One region of the Buttiauxella agrestis genome, then DNA from elsewhere that is predicted to be linked to it. Evidence: predicted binding sites of a transcription regulator. Region 1 holds the regulator's gene; the other holds the start of a gene.

Evidence for each region. The regulator CRP, encoded in region 1, controls carbon source genes, mostly activating them, when cyclic AMP is high. The targets are predictions, from matches to a motif close to ATGTGANNNNNNTCACAT.
Region 2: serC (3-phosphoserine/phosphohydroxythreonine transaminase) is a predicted target of CRP. The motif match lies at 3,321-3,338, and genes of this name have one in related genera.

Annotation. Positions count from the first base shown of each region.
Region 1 is NZ_UIGI01000001.1:378,096-385,970, forward strand. Features, by position in the region: gene tsgA (MFS transporter TsgA) at 1-102, opposite strand, end outside; gene ppiA (peptidylprolyl isomerase A) at 383-955, shown strand; gene DY231_RS01770 (putative adenosine monophosphate-protein transferase Fic) at 1,066-1,668, shown strand; gene pabA (aminodeoxychorismate synthase component 2) at 1,702-2,265, shown strand; gene argD (bifunctional acetylornithine/succinyldiaminopimelate transaminase) at 2,353-3,573, shown strand; gene DY231_RS01785 (YccS/YhfK family putative transporter) at 3,581-5,665, opposite strand; gene crp (cAMP-activated global transcriptional regulator CRP) at 5,758-6,390, opposite strand; gene DY231_RS01800 (OsmC family protein) at 6,705-7,109, shown strand; gene DY231_RS01805 (phosphoribulokinase) at 7,140-7,875, opposite strand, start outside.
Region 2 is NZ_UIGI01000001.1:3,307,389-3,315,263, reverse strand. Features, by position in the region: gene focA (formate transporter FocA) at 1-280, opposite strand, end outside; gene ycaO (30S ribosomal protein S12 methylthiotransferase accessory factor YcaO) at 687-2,444, opposite strand; gene DY231_RS15760 (DUF421 domain-containing protein) at 2,583-3,275, shown strand; gene serC (3-phosphoserine/phosphohydroxythreonine transaminase) at 3,436-4,521, shown strand; gene aroA (3-phosphoshikimate 1-carboxyvinyltransferase) at 4,602-5,885, shown strand; gene loiP (metalloprotease LoiP) at 6,089-6,844, shown strand; gene cmk ((d)CMP kinase) at 7,024-7,710, shown strand.

The DNA.
Region 1 (7,875 bases):
AATATTGCCCATCACCATCCCGGTGACAATTACCAACGCGCCAGTGAGGGCGTAGGAGAAGAAGCTGATCCATGTGAGCTTAATGCGGTTGCTGTTAGTCATGACGAGCCTGTGAATAGAAATGTAAAGTGCTTTGACAGCACTCGAGAAGAATGGATTTTAGTCAAAAACGTGATTCATTCATACAATTTATAATTCATTTGCAGCAACAGACTGGTTATAGAGTGATTTTGATCACAATAAAGATCGCCATCCATTAATTCATTCATTTAACTTATTGATTTGTGTGAAAGTAAAAAACCGTAAATGGCTGGCGCAGAGTTGAGCACGTCTTTACAATCTAGCAACTTGCTTCATTCACTGCATTCGTAAGGAATTATTCATGCTCAAATCGACTTTGGCGGCTGTAGCAACTGTGTTTGCTCTTTCCGCTCTCTCTCCTGCGGCACTTGCTGCTAAAGGTGACCCACACGTCCTGTTGACGACTTCAGCAGGTGAAATTGAGCTTGAGTTAAATAGCCAGAAAGCCCCAGTTTCTGTGAAAAACTTTGTGGATTACGTTAACAGCGGCTTCTACAACAACACCATTTTCCATCGCGTGATCCCGGGCTTTATGCTCCAGGGCGGCGGCTTCACGGCAGATATGAATCAGAAGCAGCCAAACCCACCAATTAAAAACGAAGCCGATAACGGCTTGCGTAATACTCGCGGTACCATTTCCATGGCACGTACTGCCGATAAAGACAGCGCGACCAGCCAGTTCTTCCTCAATGTGGCAGATAACGCTTTCCTCGATCATGGCCAGCGCGACTTTGGTTACGCGGTATTTGGTAAAGTTGTGAAAGGGATGGACGTTGCCGATAAAATCTCTCAGGTACAAACTCATGACGTTGGCCCATACCAAAATGTGCCGTCAAAACCTGTAGTTATCCTCTCCGCGAAAGTCCTGCCGTAAAAAATTCCTGCGCGGGTTTCCTCCACCCGCGCATTGACTTCCTTCCTGCACTTCCCCCGATTGCTGCTTATACTTGTGGCAAGTATGGGTCGTCACGTTAGGGAGGCATCATGGCAAAGAAACTGACCGATAAACAAAAGTCCCGCCTTTGGCAGCAATTGCGCAGCCGTTCGTTTCAGGCCAGTTCCCGGCTGGATATCCTTGAGCCTCATGCGCAAGATGAGATTATCGCGCAGCGTGTAGAAACGATTGAACTTGGCCCGTTGCATCGCGGATTACCCTGGCTGTGTGCCATCCATCAGCAGCTTTTTCAGGATGTTTTCGACTGGGCAGGCGAGCTACGAGATGTTGATATTTCCAAAGGGGAGATACAGTTCTGCCATTTCGAGTACATCGAAAATGAAGGCAACGATCTGATGCAAGAAATGGAGGACGAGCATTATCTGGTCGGACTTTCCAGAACTGAGTTTGTTCAGCGACTGTCGCATTACTATTGTGAAATTAACGTACTTCATCCGTTTTTTGTTGGCAGTGGTCGGGCGCAGCGCGTGTTCTTCGAGCAGTTAGCGATTCATGCCGGTTACATCCTCGATTGGAAAGACGTCTCGCCTGAAGCTTGGGCAACGGCCAATCAGACCGGGGCGCTGGGTGATTTGACGCTGCTCAACGAGATTTTCACTAAAGTGGTGAGTGAAGCGCGCGAAAGCGAATAGAATAGCGCGGTTCTTTTTTACCCTGGAGCCGCGATGCTACTGCTTATCGACAACTACGACTCATTCACCTGGAACCTTTATCAGTACTTTTGCGAATTAGGTGCAGAAGTGGTGGTGAAACGTAACGATGAGCTGACCCTTTCTGATATCAGCGCGTTAGCCCCAGAAAAGTTGGTTATCTCGCCAGGTCCCTGCACCCCCACCGAAGCAGGGATTTCTCTGGCGGCGATTACGCATTTTGCCGGACAGTTGCCGATTCTTGGGGTTTGTCTTGGTCATCAGGCGATTGCCCAGGCGTTTGGTGCGACGATTGTGCGTGCTGAAAAAGTGATGCATGGCAAAACCTCCGCTATTACGCATAACAATTCTGGCGTGTTCCACGGCCTGAACAATCCCCTTACCGTCACGCGCTATCACTCTTTGGTTATCGATCCTGCAACATTACCCGACTGCTTTGACGTGACCGCCTGGACGGATAAGCAAGAGATTATGGGGATCCGTCACCGCGAGCTTGAGCTGGAAGGGGTGCAATTCCACCCGGAAAGTATTCTCAGTGAGCAGGGGCACCAGCTGTTAGCCAATTTCCTTAATCGTTGATTTTTTATTGCCAGATAATGATTTTTTATGCATATTTCATGATTATATTTTCATGTCTGTTCTTGCGTAAAAATGGGATGGCAATTAATGGCAACCGAACAATCAGCAATTACCCGCGCTACTTTTGATGAAGTGATTTTGCCGATTTATGCACCGGCGGAGTTTATCCCGGTTAAAGGCAAAGGCAGTCGTGTTTGGGATCAACAAGGTAAAGAGTACGTTGATTTCGCCGGCGGGATTGCCGTCACGGCGTTAGGCCACTGCCACCCAGCGTTAGTGGAAGCGTTAAAAAGTCAGGGCGAAACGCTATGGCATACCAGCAACGTTTTCACCAATGAACCCGCGTTGCGCCTGGGCCGTAAGCTGATTGATGCTACTTTTGCTGAACGCGTACTGTTTATGAATTCTGGTACCGAAGCTAACGAAACCGCCTTTAAACTGGCACGTTACTACGCTTCTACGCACCATAGTCCGTATAAAACCAAAATTATTGCCTTCCATAATGCCTTCCACGGCCGTTCGCTTTTTACCGTTTCCGTTGGCGGCCAGCCGAAGTATTCTGACGGCTTTGGCCCGAAGCCTGCCGATATTATTCATGTGCCGTTTAACGACTTGCATGCAGTGAAAGCGGTGATGGATGACCATACTTGTGCGGTCGTGGTCGAGCCGATTCAGGGCGAGGGCGGTGTAACGGCGGCAACCCCAGAATTCCTGCAAGGCTTGCGCGAGTTGTGCGATGAGCATAAAGCGTTGCTGGTATTCGATGAAGTGCAGTGCGGGATGGGGCGTATCGGCGAGTTGTTTGCGTACATGCATTACGGCGTGACGCCAGACATTCTGACCAGCGCGAAGGCACTCGGCGGTGGCTTCCCGGTCAGCGTCATGCTGACTACTCAGGAAATTGCTTCTGCGTTCCATGTTGGCACTCATGGTTCAACCTACGGCGGAAACCCGCTGGCATGTGCCGTTGCGGGTGCGGCGTTTGACATCATCAATACGCCTGAGGTTTTGAAAGGTGTTGCGACGAAGCGCCAGCAATTCGTTAAGCATTTGCAGCAAATCGACGAGCAATACGACGTGTTCAGCGACATTCGCGGCATGGGCCTATTGATTGGCGCTGAGTTGAAACCTCGCTACAAAGGCCGTGCTCGGGAGTTCCTGTATGCGGCGGCAGAAGCGGGCGTGATGGTCTTGAACGCGGGGCCAGACGTCATGCGTTTTGCCCCGGCGTTAATTGTTGAAGATGCTGATATCGAAGACGGTATGTCGCGCTTTGCCAAAGCGGTCGCAAAAGTCGTTAACGCTTAATCGCCCGTCAATTTGAGCGCCGTAAGCGGTTCAGCCAGATACCGTGATGTGGCCGCTGGCGCCATGCAACCGATGAAATGGTATGCATGGTGCTGAGGTGGCCCAACACCCGCTGTAAATGTTGCTCCATGGTACTTAGCGGCCCGCTCGGAAGCCCTTCAAGCGGGTCGAGAATATTCGCATCATTGGTTTCCCCTGGCCCATCATATTGAAGCCGCTGCTGGCATCGTTGCAGCGCAATTTCACACGATTGCAAATAACGCTGGGCGAGATCCGGCGTAAGCATGTTGTGCTCGCGGGCGAGCGTGGTCATCGCATTGATGTGTTCGACGATAAACTGGCTGTGCGTCACCCACAGTTTCATATCGGCAAGATAGTGCGAGTTAAATCCAGGTTCCTGCATCGCCTGGTTGAGCGAGTTGAATAAGGCATTGTGCGCCTGGTTGACCCTCATTCGCGAATACGCCAGCGGCGTGGGTTCCGGGTCACTGCTCAGAATCAGGCGAATCGCATCTTGATCGCGCTCCAGAGCATCGTGGGCGTTCTGGCGCAGCAAACCACTTTGCCACTGTGGCCACAGCCATACCATGCCACCAAAGGCAATCAGGCAGCCGAGCAACGTATCTATTAAGCGCGGGACGATGTACTGCTCGGCGCTGAGGGTGATCAGTTGCAGGGTGTAAACCGCCGTGACGGTAAAGCCAATTGTCGCCCAGCCGTAACTCTTACGAATGAACAAATAGCTGACCAGCGTAATGACCAACATCGCGGCCAGCGCGATATCTTGCGGAAAGTGGAAGTGCAGTGCGATGCCCGCTATCGCCAAACCTGCAATCGTGCCTGCCGACCGGTGAAGAATTCTCACCCGGGTCGCGCCATAGCCGTTTTGCGTCACAAACATTACCGTCATCAAAATCCAGTAAGGTTTGGGCAGATGTAAAAACCCCCCCAAAATACTGGCGATGGTCAGCATTACACCTAATCTGGCGGCGTTACGCAGCGCGGCGGATTTCAAAGACAAATAGCTTTTCAGTGCTGCCCAAAGTGGCAAACGACGCTGCCGGTCTTCCATCAAATCACGGATATATAACGGGCGCTGGGTGCGTAAAACACGGCCAATCCGACTGAAGTGGTAATGACAAAATTGCCCAACCGGGTTATCCGGATTTTGACGTGCGATTTTCTCGAGGGCATCAATCTGTTTATCCATCGTGAAACGCTGTGGGAACCGATGATAAAGAATGTCATCAGCCAGCACACGTAAACGCGCCGCAATGGTCTGCGCGTTCCAGCGAATCACGGCTTCAGCGTGGCTTTTCTCAACCAGTTTTTGCACTTCGGCAGGTTGGTGAAGGCTGACGGAAATGTGTTCTTGTAAATCCAGAGCGACCTGAAACGCACGTAACAAGCGTTTGTAGCCATTTTGCTGGTTCGCCGCCAGCATGTGCAATTGCTGGTAGCAGACCGTGATCAGGTCAACGGCTTTTTGCTGCCGCTCCAGGAGCGGAGGCAGCGCTTTTTCAGGATCGGTATGCTGCGTGAGCATCCCGTATTTGGCTTCGCAGTACTCTGCCAGTTGGCGATAGAGCAGGCTTAATGATTCACGCAGTGGCTGCTCGCGCCACATCCAGAACCAAAACCAGTTAAACACGCCGTACCAAATTGTACCGCTGACATACAGCAGCATGGGCTTCCAGATGGGCATATTCCCGGCCATGCTGAGTGTAAAGATGGCGGCAATGAGTGAGGCGGGAAGCAGACGAGCGTGCAGGGAGCTGATTTCGGCTGTGACGCCCAGCAATAGCGCCATCACGGCCAATATCACCGGCAACGGCACGGAGGTATAAAGCAACAAAAGCTGCATGATCAAACTGCTGACGGCAAACAGACTACCGCCGACGATCAGGCGTTTGAAGAAGCGTTTATGGGGGGTATCAAGCCCTGCAATGTTGCAGCAGGCAGGGACTAAAGAGAAAAGCAGGCCGGACTGGAGATTGCCAAAGAGCAAACCTACTGCCACCGGAAGGCACAGCACCAGCGTTTGCCGCAGTGCGTAGTTAACTTCAGGATGGTAGATAAGCCGACGCCACATAAGTCTTATTTAATCCCTTTTTACCGCAGGGGTTAGATTTTAGAGACAAAAAAGGCGTGTTATGAAGCAACACGCCATTTTTGAGACGGAGATTAACGAGTGCCGTAAACGACGATCGTTTTACCGTGAGCAGAGATCAGATTTTGATCTTCCAGCATTTTCAAGATACGACCAACGGTTTCGCGAGAGCAACCCACGATCTGACCGATTTCCTGACGGGTAATTTTAATCTGCATACCGTCCGGGTGGGTCATTGCATCAGGCTGTTTAGCCAGGTTCAGCAGTGTCTGCGCGATACGACCAGTCACATCAAGGAATGCCAGGTTACCGACTTTCTCAGATGTCACTTGCAGACGGCGAGCCATCTGGGAAGACAGGCGCATCAAAATGTCTGGATTGACCTGAATGAGCTGGCGGAATTTTTTATATGAAATTTCAGCCACTTCGCAGGCACTTTTAGCACGAACCCAGGCACTACGTTCCTGACCTTCTTCGAACAGCCCTAACTCGCCAATGAAATCGCCCTGATTCAGATAGGAGAGGATCATTTCCTTGCCCTCTTCATCTTTGATCAGAACAGCCACAGAACCCTTGACGATGTAATACAGCGTCTCAGCCTTTTCACCCTGGTGAATCAGTGTGCTCTTCGATGGATACTTATGAATGTGGCAATGGGACAAGAACCATTCGAGAGTCGGGTCTGTTTGCGGTTTGCCAAGCACCATGCGCGGTTATCCTCTGTTTTATAACTGGCTACCAACGACAGGACGCTAAACATCCTGTCTGGCGTTGCAAGTATTAGAATATTCCCCACCTTGGGGAGATGGCATGCAAGTCATTCTTGCTGCCTGTAATTAGTGATGTCCTCTGCATACATGCATAACGTCAATGTATCGATGTAGCATCTGGATTGTTTTAGCATAGCTTTTGACAAGTGTCTCCTATTGTCTCGTTTCAGCTTGACGCAGGTCGCCTTCCATTGCCAGATTTGCTGAATCTGCGTACTCTGAAAGACAATTTTTTCAACGGGAGAAGTAACATGCAAGCACGAGTGAAGTGGGTTGAAGGGTTAACCTTCCTTGGGGAGTCCGCTTCTGGACACCAGATTCTGATGGACGGTAATTCTGGCGATAAAGCACCCAGTCCGATGGAAATGGTTCTGATGTCCGCTGGTGGTTGTAGCGCAATCGACGTGGTTTCTATTTTGCAAAAAGGCCGCTACAACGTGACGGATTGTGAAGTGAAACTGACCTCTGAGCGCCGCGAAGAAGCCCCGCGTCTGTTCACACATATCAATCTGCATTTCATCGTGACAGGCAAAGAGTTGAAAGATAATGCGGTTTCACGCGCTGTAGACTTGTCTGCTGAGAAGTACTGCTCTGTTGCGTTGATGCTGGAAAAAGCCGTAAACATCACCCATAGCTACGAAGTGATTGAAGGCTAGAGTGAAGTAAAAGGGCGGTGTTTAGCCGCCCTAATTATTGATATTCCGACCTTCCGCCAGGCGCTTAACTAACGGCGTCATGATCAACTCCATTGCCAGTCCCATCTTGCCGCCCGGCACCACCAATGTATTGATGTGGGAAATAAATGAGCCTTGCAGCATGGCGAGCAAATACGGGAAATCGATATCATCCAGACCGCGAAAATGAATCACGACAAAGCTTTCATCTAAAGATGGAATACCGCGTGCGGCAAACGGGTTAGAGGTATCTACCGTCGGTACACGCTGGAAGTTGATATGCGTGCGGGAAAATTGCGGTGTGATGTAATTGATGTAATCGTCCATCGAACGCACGACGGAATCCATTACCGCTTCACGGGAATGACCGCGCTCGCTGGTGTCGCGCACCAGTTTTTGAATCCACTCCAGGTTGACAATCGGTACTACGCCAACCAGTAAATCGACGGCATTGGCGACGTCGTGCTGCGGGGTAACGACACCGCCATGCAAGCCTTCATAAAACAAAACATCAGTCGGTTCTGGTAACGGTTGCCATGGAGTAAACGTGCCGGGAATCTGATTCCAGGGTACGGCTTCGTCATAGGTATGAAGATATTTACGTGATTTACCTTGCCCGGTTTTGCCGTATTCAATAAACGTTTGTTCAAGTAAGCCGAAGTCGTTGGCTTCCGGCCCGAAGTAGCTGATATGGCGGCCAAGGTCACGCGCTTTACGAATCGCCATATCCATTTCAGGACGGGTGAAA
Region 2 (7,875 bases), 2.9 Mb from region 1:
CCGTGGAGGTGAAAAGGTCGGCACCGCAGATGACGCAAAGGATAAGCCCTAAGGAGAAGCAAGTACCACCAATCAGTTTTGCAATCCCAAATGGAATGGTCGCAGTACCCGTGGTAGCAGTGATGTAAAAGACAAAGGCAATCGAGATGAACATGCCCGCAGTTATCGCTAAATAAAACGTGGTCAGCGGGTGTTTTGTTGCTTTATAGACGCCAGCATCTTCGGCGACTTTCGCCATAGCGGCTGGGAGCAATAGATCAAAAGGGTTGTCAGCTTTCACACTAACTCTCTCTTATTTAATTCGGCGACGAGATACTAACAAAGCATTATAGAGTAAAAATTGATATGGATCATATCTCGCCAAGCTTATAGGCCTGAAAACAGCAGGTGTTTACCCGTTTTTCAGCATAAGTGATTGATTTTGTTTATAAAAATAAAGTTTAAAGTTTATAATGTAATTTGATATTTAACCTCGGCGCTCCTGTGTCAGGTTAATTAGAATGGAGTATTTCTATAATTTGGCAACAATATTTATTGTTTTAAAATAATAATATTTTACTAATATTTAACTATTGAGTCACATATGAAATTATTGCGGTGACAATAAAAACACGGGGCAATAAAAATAGCCCCGTAATATAGCGTAAACCTTATGGTTTACGTACCTTTACTCATGGTTTATTACTTTATTTCCAAAAAGCCGCTTTTGCGCGTTGCAGTTTTTCATACGCGCCTAACAATGCCTGATGGGCTGGGAAAGCTTTCAGATCGCTGTCTACAGCTTGCAAGCCATAGAATGGTGCTTCACCGCTCAGCGCAGCACTTGCTGCTTCGACTGTTTCTGCGCCGTACATACGTACGAAGCCATTCAGATATTGCAGTGGTTGGCGGTCTTCTTCCATCGCCAGTAACAGCAGGGTTTGCAGGCAGCGATAGTAGTTCGCACGCTCAGGGCTGAAAATAGAGGCGTTGAACTCCATTGTCCATTCAGTCCAGATAAGCGCCTGTTCGGTATCACCACCCGCTAATGCCAGCATAGCTTTGAGCTCGCCAATACGTAGGGTGTACCAACCGTTGTCTTTGCCGGTAGCCAGACCGAGCAGTTCACGCACACGGGTGAAATCATCATGACCCTCTTCATCTAACTGCGAGATGAGACCCAGATAATCCTGTTTTTCCCACTCACTTCCTGGCAGCGCCAGAATGGTGTCGCGCAGGTGATAACCCATATTGTTATTGGCAAGCAGCAAATCTTCCGCGGGATAGATATCGGACATTCCAGGCACGATGATACGGCAAGCGTAAACATCCAGATGCTGGTAATCGGCGATGTACACTTCTTGATCTTCTGCGTCAAAGATGGCCATCAAAGTGGCGAATTCTTCTTCTGTTGTGCCGGAGAAACTCCAGTCAACAAACGGATAGTCAGCATCCTGCTTGAACATATCCCAGGAAATCAGGCCGCTTGAGTCAATGAAGTGAGTTTCCAGGTTCGCGTGTTCGGCCACTTCTTCGTCATCAAAAGTAGGCGGAGTGAACACGTCCAGGTCTTTCAGACCGCGGCCCTGAAGCAGTTCAGTCACGGTACGCTCTAGCGCAACACCAAAATCAGGATGCGCACCGAAGGAAGCAAAACAGGTTCCGTTTGCTGGGTTGAATAGCACAACGCAGATAACCGGATATTTGCCGCCCAACGAACCGTCATAAGCGAAGATTGGGAAACCTTCAGCTTCCAGCGTGGCAATGGATTCAACCACACCAGGATAGCGAGCCAACACTTCCTGTGGGATTTCCGGCAGGCTAATGCTTTCCGCGATAATGCGGTTTTTAATGTAACGCTCAAAAACTTCAGAAAGTCCCTGAACACGGGCTTCGTTTGCGGTGTTCCCTGCAGACATCCCATTAGAAACATACAAATTCCCGATGATGTTCATCGGAATATAGACCGTTTCTTGATCGGATTGACGGGTAAATGGAAGGGCGCAGATCCCGCGATCTTCATTACCTGATTGCAGGTCAATCAGCATGCCTGCGGTGACTTCGTTTTCAGGATCGTAGAACGCACGCAGATGGTCGTCGAGAATACCTTCTGGCAACTGCTCGTCTTCAGGAATCGGGAACCACTTCTCGTTTGGATAATGCACAAACGGGCCATTGGCAATGGTTTTGCCCAACCAGAAATCAGCGAAGAAGTAATTGGTCGACAGGCGTTCGAAATATTCGCCCAACGCGGATGCTAACGCTGCTTTTTTAGTCGCACCCTTACCATTGGTGAAGCACAGTGCGCTGTCTTTATCACGAATATGAACGGACCAGACGTTAGGGACCGGATTTAACCAGGAGGCTTCTTCTATATTAAAGCCAAGATCGGCAAGTTTGGTCTGGAAGCGAGCGATGGAGTCTTCCAGAGCGGCATCTTTGCCAGGAATAAAGGTTTGAGTCATGAGGTTTCACTTTTGTCGTACGCAAAGCGCGCAATGATACGGGTTTTAGCCAACTGACGCTATCGCCAGCGGCAAGCAGGCGGCCTTAGCATAACAGGCTATGCTTATTGTCAGTAACCTACTGTTATGGCGGTATAAATGAAGAGTTTTGATCTCCAGCGGATGGCGCTAGACAAAGTCCCTTTAGATTTTCTGTGGGAAGTGGCTTTTCGTAGCCTTTACACCTTTGTACTCGTGTTCCTGTTTTTAAAGATAACCGGGCGGCGTGGCGTAAGGCAGATGTCGTTGTTTGAAGTGTTGATAATCCTGACTCTTGGCTCAGCGGCAGGTGATGTGGCGTTTTATGACGATGTGCCGATGCTGCCTGTTTTCGTCGTATTCATGACTCTCGCATGCTTATATCGTCTGGCGATGTGGTTGATGAGCCACAGTGAAAAACTTGAAAATCTGCTGGAAGGAAAACCCGCGGTAATTATAGAAGAAGGTGAGTTTGCCTGGGAAAAAATGAAGGCTCAAAACATGACCGAATTTGAGTTCTTCATGGAACTACGCCTACATGGCGTAGAGCATTTGGGGCAGGTTCGGCTGGCGATATTAGAAACTAACGGACAGATTAGCGTCTATTACTTCCCGGATGAGTTGGTCAGGCCGGGTTTATCTATATTGCCTGAGTATTGTAGCGAGCGCTTCGAGAGGGTTCCGGAGGATGGGGAATACGCCTGTATTCGATGTAGTGAAGTAGTGACGTTAAACGCGGGAACAAAAACTCTCTGTCCACGCTGTAAACATCATCAATGGGTCAAAGCCAGCACGGCAACACGAGTCACCTGACGGGCGTTTATCGGGTGTTTAATTCAACGATTAGTTGATTCTGTTGTGTGATTTTGCGCACATTACCGCACCATGCCGTATTAACCATTGCAGCCTCAGCATCTCAATGATAAAACCGAATATGTGGTAAAACTTATGACTCTAAGCGTGGTGAGGGGAAATGACTCAGGTATACAATTTTAGTTCCGGCCCGGCGATGCTACCGGCTGATGTACTTCGTCGTGCACAAAATGAACTCTGTGACTGGCAAGGTTTAGGCACCTCCGTAATGGAGATAAGCCACCGCAGTAAAGAGTTTATTCAGGTTGCTGAAGAAGCTGAAAAAGATTTTCGCGATCTGCTGCAAATCCCCTCGAACTACAAAGTTTTATTCTGTCACGGTGGTGGTCGCGGTCAATTCGCGGGCGTTCCACTCAATATTCTGGGTGACAAAACTACCGCTGACTACGTTGACGGAGGCTACTGGGCGAGCAGTGCAGTAAAAGAAGCGCATAAATACTGCAACCCCAATGTTATTGATGCCAAAGTCACTGTTGACGGTCTGCGCGCCATCAAACCGATGAGCGAATGGCAAGTTTCTGAAAACAGTGCTTATCTGCATTTCTGCCCAAACGAAACCATTGATGGCATTGCTATTCATGAAGCGCCAGATTTTGGCGACACCGTTGTTGTTGCTGACTACTCATCCTCTATCTTGTCGCATCCGATGGACGTTAGCCGCTTTGGCGTAATTTACGCTGGCGCGCAGAAGAACATCGGCCCGGCGGGTCTGACGCTGGTCATCGTGCGTGAAGATTTGCTCGGTAAGGCGCATAAAGCGTGCCCGTCGATTCTTGATTACACCGTGCTTAATGACAATGATTCTATGTTTAACACCCCGCCAACCTTCGCCTGGTATCTTTCAGGTCTGGTGTTTAAATGGCTGAAAGAGCAGGGCGGCGTTGAAGCGATGGATAAAATCAATCGGGCGAAAGCAGAACTGTTGTACGGCGTGATTGATAAAAGCGATTTCTATCGTAACGATGTTGCTTCGGCGAACCGTTCACGCATGAACGTGCCATTCCAGTTGGCAGACAGCGCACTGGATAAACTGTTCCTCGAAGAGTCCTTTGCTGCGGGTCTGCATGCGCTGAAAGGCCACCGCGTTGTCGGTGGGATGCGTGCCTCTATCTATAACGCCATGCCGCTTGAAGGCGTTAAAGCATTAACCAACTTTATGGTCGATTTTGAACGTCGCCACGGTTAATTGCTGTTAGTTGTGATTATCCCCGCGACATGCTTCGCGGGGTTTTTATTCTGTTTTGAGTTGAGAGTATTTTCCCCATGCTGGAATCCCTGACGTTACAACCCATCGCATTGGTCGACGGCACAATTAACCTCCCAGGTTCAAAAAGTGTTTCTAACCGAGCACTGCTACTTGCAGCGCTGGCTAATGGCACTACCGAACTGACTAATTTGCTGGATAGTGACGATGTGCGTCACATGCTTAACGCGCTGAAAGCCATGGGGGTGAGTTATACACTTTCCGCCGATCGTACGCGTTGTGAAGTCACAGGAATGGGTGGCCCGTTACAAGCCTCAGGTGAGCTGGAACTGTTTTTAGGTAATGCGGGTACAGCAATGCGCCCACTGGCGGCAGCATTGTGTCTGGGCAGTAACAACATCGTGCTGACGGGTGAACCGCGAATGAAAGAACGCCCAATCGGCCATTTGGTTGATGCTTTACGCCAGGGCGGCGCACAGATTGATTACCTGGAGCAAGAGAACTATCCGCCGTTGCGTCTGCGTGGTGGTTTTAGTGGCGGGCAGGTTTCAGTCGATGGCAGTGTTTCCAGTCAGTTCTTGACCGCACTCTTAATGACGGCGCCGCTGGCAGCAAACGACACCGAAATCACCATTAAAGGTGAGTTGGTATCGAAACCTTATATCGACATCACACTACACCTGATGAAAACCTTCGGTGTAGAAGTTGAAAACCGGGATTACCGTAGTTTTGTGATTCGTGGCAGCCAACAGTACACCTCACCTGGCGCTTATCTGGTGGAAGGTGATGCTTCATCTGCGTCCTATTTCCTCGCAGCTGGTGCCATTAAAGGCGGCACGGTAAAAGTGACCGGTATCGGGCGCAATAGCGTCCAGGGTGATATTCGCTTTGCTGATGTGCTCGAAGCAATGGGTGCAAAAGTGACGTGGGGAGAGGATTTCATCGCCTGCGAACGCGGAGAACTCAACGCTATTGATATGGATATGAACCATATCCCTGATGCAGCGATGACCATTGCAACTGCGGCTTTGTTTGCTAAAGGTACTACAACTTTGCGCAATATTTATAACTGGCGCGTGAAAGAGACTGACCGCCTGAGCGCAATGGCCACAGAGTTGCGCAAAGTTGGAGCGGTGGTGGAAGAGGGCGAAGATTACATCACTGTGACTCCCCCCGCTCAGTTACAAGTTGCAGAAATCGGGACTTATAATGATCACCGCATGGCGATGTGTTTCTCGCTGGTGGCATTGTCGGACACACCGGTCACGATTCTTGACCCGAAATGTACAGCCAAAACCTTCCCGGACTACTTTGAACAATTAGCACGCATCAGCACTCTCGCGTAGCGTACAGCCTTATAGCTCCGGTCACAGCGTGTGCCGGAGCCTATTTTAACTGCACCGCTAGTATCAACCCCGCGCTTAATTTCAACTCCGTTTTCATACCCCTGCTTTTATTGCACCAGCGTGTACCGCTGTTAATCTCCCTTCCGATGTGATCGACAACTCAATGATTTGTTTCATGTATAGCTCATCAATGGAAGATAACTATGAAGACGTTAAAAATGGCAGCACTGGCAGTATTAATGGCGGGGACACTGGCGGGCTGCCAGAATCTCAATGGCGATAAACTGGCTTCGTCAGGAATGTCGGCCTATAAAGCGGCAACGCTTTCTGATGCCGATGTAAAAGCGATGTCGAATGCTTCCTGCAAGCAGTCGGACAGCGAAAATCAAGTGGCTGGGAAATCCAGCAAATACACTAAACGCCTGAATAAAATCGCCAGGGCTCTGGGAAATCAAATTAATGGCACCCCTGTTAATTACAAAGTGTATTTGACCAGTGATGTGAATGCCTGGGCAATGGCTAACGGTTGTGTGCGTGTGTATAGCGGCCTGATGGATATGATGACTGATAATGAAGTCGAAGGCGTTTTGGGCCATGAAATGGGACACGTTGCGTTGGGTCACACTCGAGAAAAAATGCAAACGGCGTATGCGACAATGGCCGCTCGTGATGCAGTCTCAGCAACCAGTGGTGTCGCTTCGCAGCTATCTCAATCGCAATTGGGTGATCTGGCTGAAGGGGTCATCAATGCAACATTCTCGCGCAGTGAAGAATCTGAAGCGGATGATTTCTCATATGATTTGCTGAAAAAACGCGGAATCAGTACCCAAGGTCTTGCCAGCAGTTTTGATAAACTGGCAACGCTGAGCGGAACAGCAAAATCTATGTTTGATTCACATCCACCTTCAACGGAACGTGCGCAGCATATTCGCGAACGCATAGCAGCTGATAAAAAATAATCTACCTCTCTGATTTTAGGGCTGGTTTTTCCCAGCCCTGTCTCAATTCGCGCAATTCTTCTACACTCAGCCCTATTAACGACGATAATTGGCACGAAAGATAACGGTCAGGGTTCTGGCGGCGTATAATACGCGGCGTTTCTATTTCAGGTCCGCAATTCCAGCGAGAGGAGAGTAAGATGACGGCACCCGCCCCGGTAATAACGATTGATGGCCCAAGCGGCGCAGGTAAAGGCACGCTTTGTAAAGCCATGGCGGAAGCGTTGCAATGGCATCTGCTTGATTCTGGAGCGATTTATCGAGTGCTTGCATTAGCGGCCCTGCATCATCAGGTTGATGTGACCTCTGAAGATGCGTTGGTTCCGTTGGCCGCTCACCTTGATGTGCGCTTTGTTGCCAACAATGGCAATCTGGAAGTTATCCTCGAAGGCGAAGATGTCAGCGCTGAAATCCGTACTCAGGAAGTTGCCAACGCTGCTTCTCAAGTCGCTGCTTTCCCACGTGTTCGCGAAGCTTTGTTGCGTCGCCAGCGTGCCTTCAGAGAAGCGCCTGGTCTGATTGCTGACGGTCGTGATATGGGGACGGTTGTTTTCCCTGATGCGCCAGTAAAAATATTCCTCGATGCTTCTTCCGAAGAGCGTGCGCACAGGCGTATGCTACAGTTGCAGGAAAAGGGCTTTAGTGTTAACTTTGAGCGCCTTTTGGCAGAAATTAAAGAACGTGATGACCGTGACCGTAACCGTGCAGTAGCACCGTTAGTGCCAGCCGCAGATGCGTTGGTGCTGGATTCAACCAGTATGTCGATTGAAGAAGTCATCAAACAAGCGCTGACTTATGCGCAGAAAATTTTAACACCAGCACAATAGTTAATATTGTGCTGGTGTGTGTTTTGTCATATTTGTCATGATATTGCCATAGTGGTATCCTGACATATCGGGTAGTTTTTTACCCCTGTAACCTAAACCCTGTCGGCATGGAGCCAATGGCGGGGTATGTGAAACAACCCCATTCGGCGGGATGCTAAATGGACG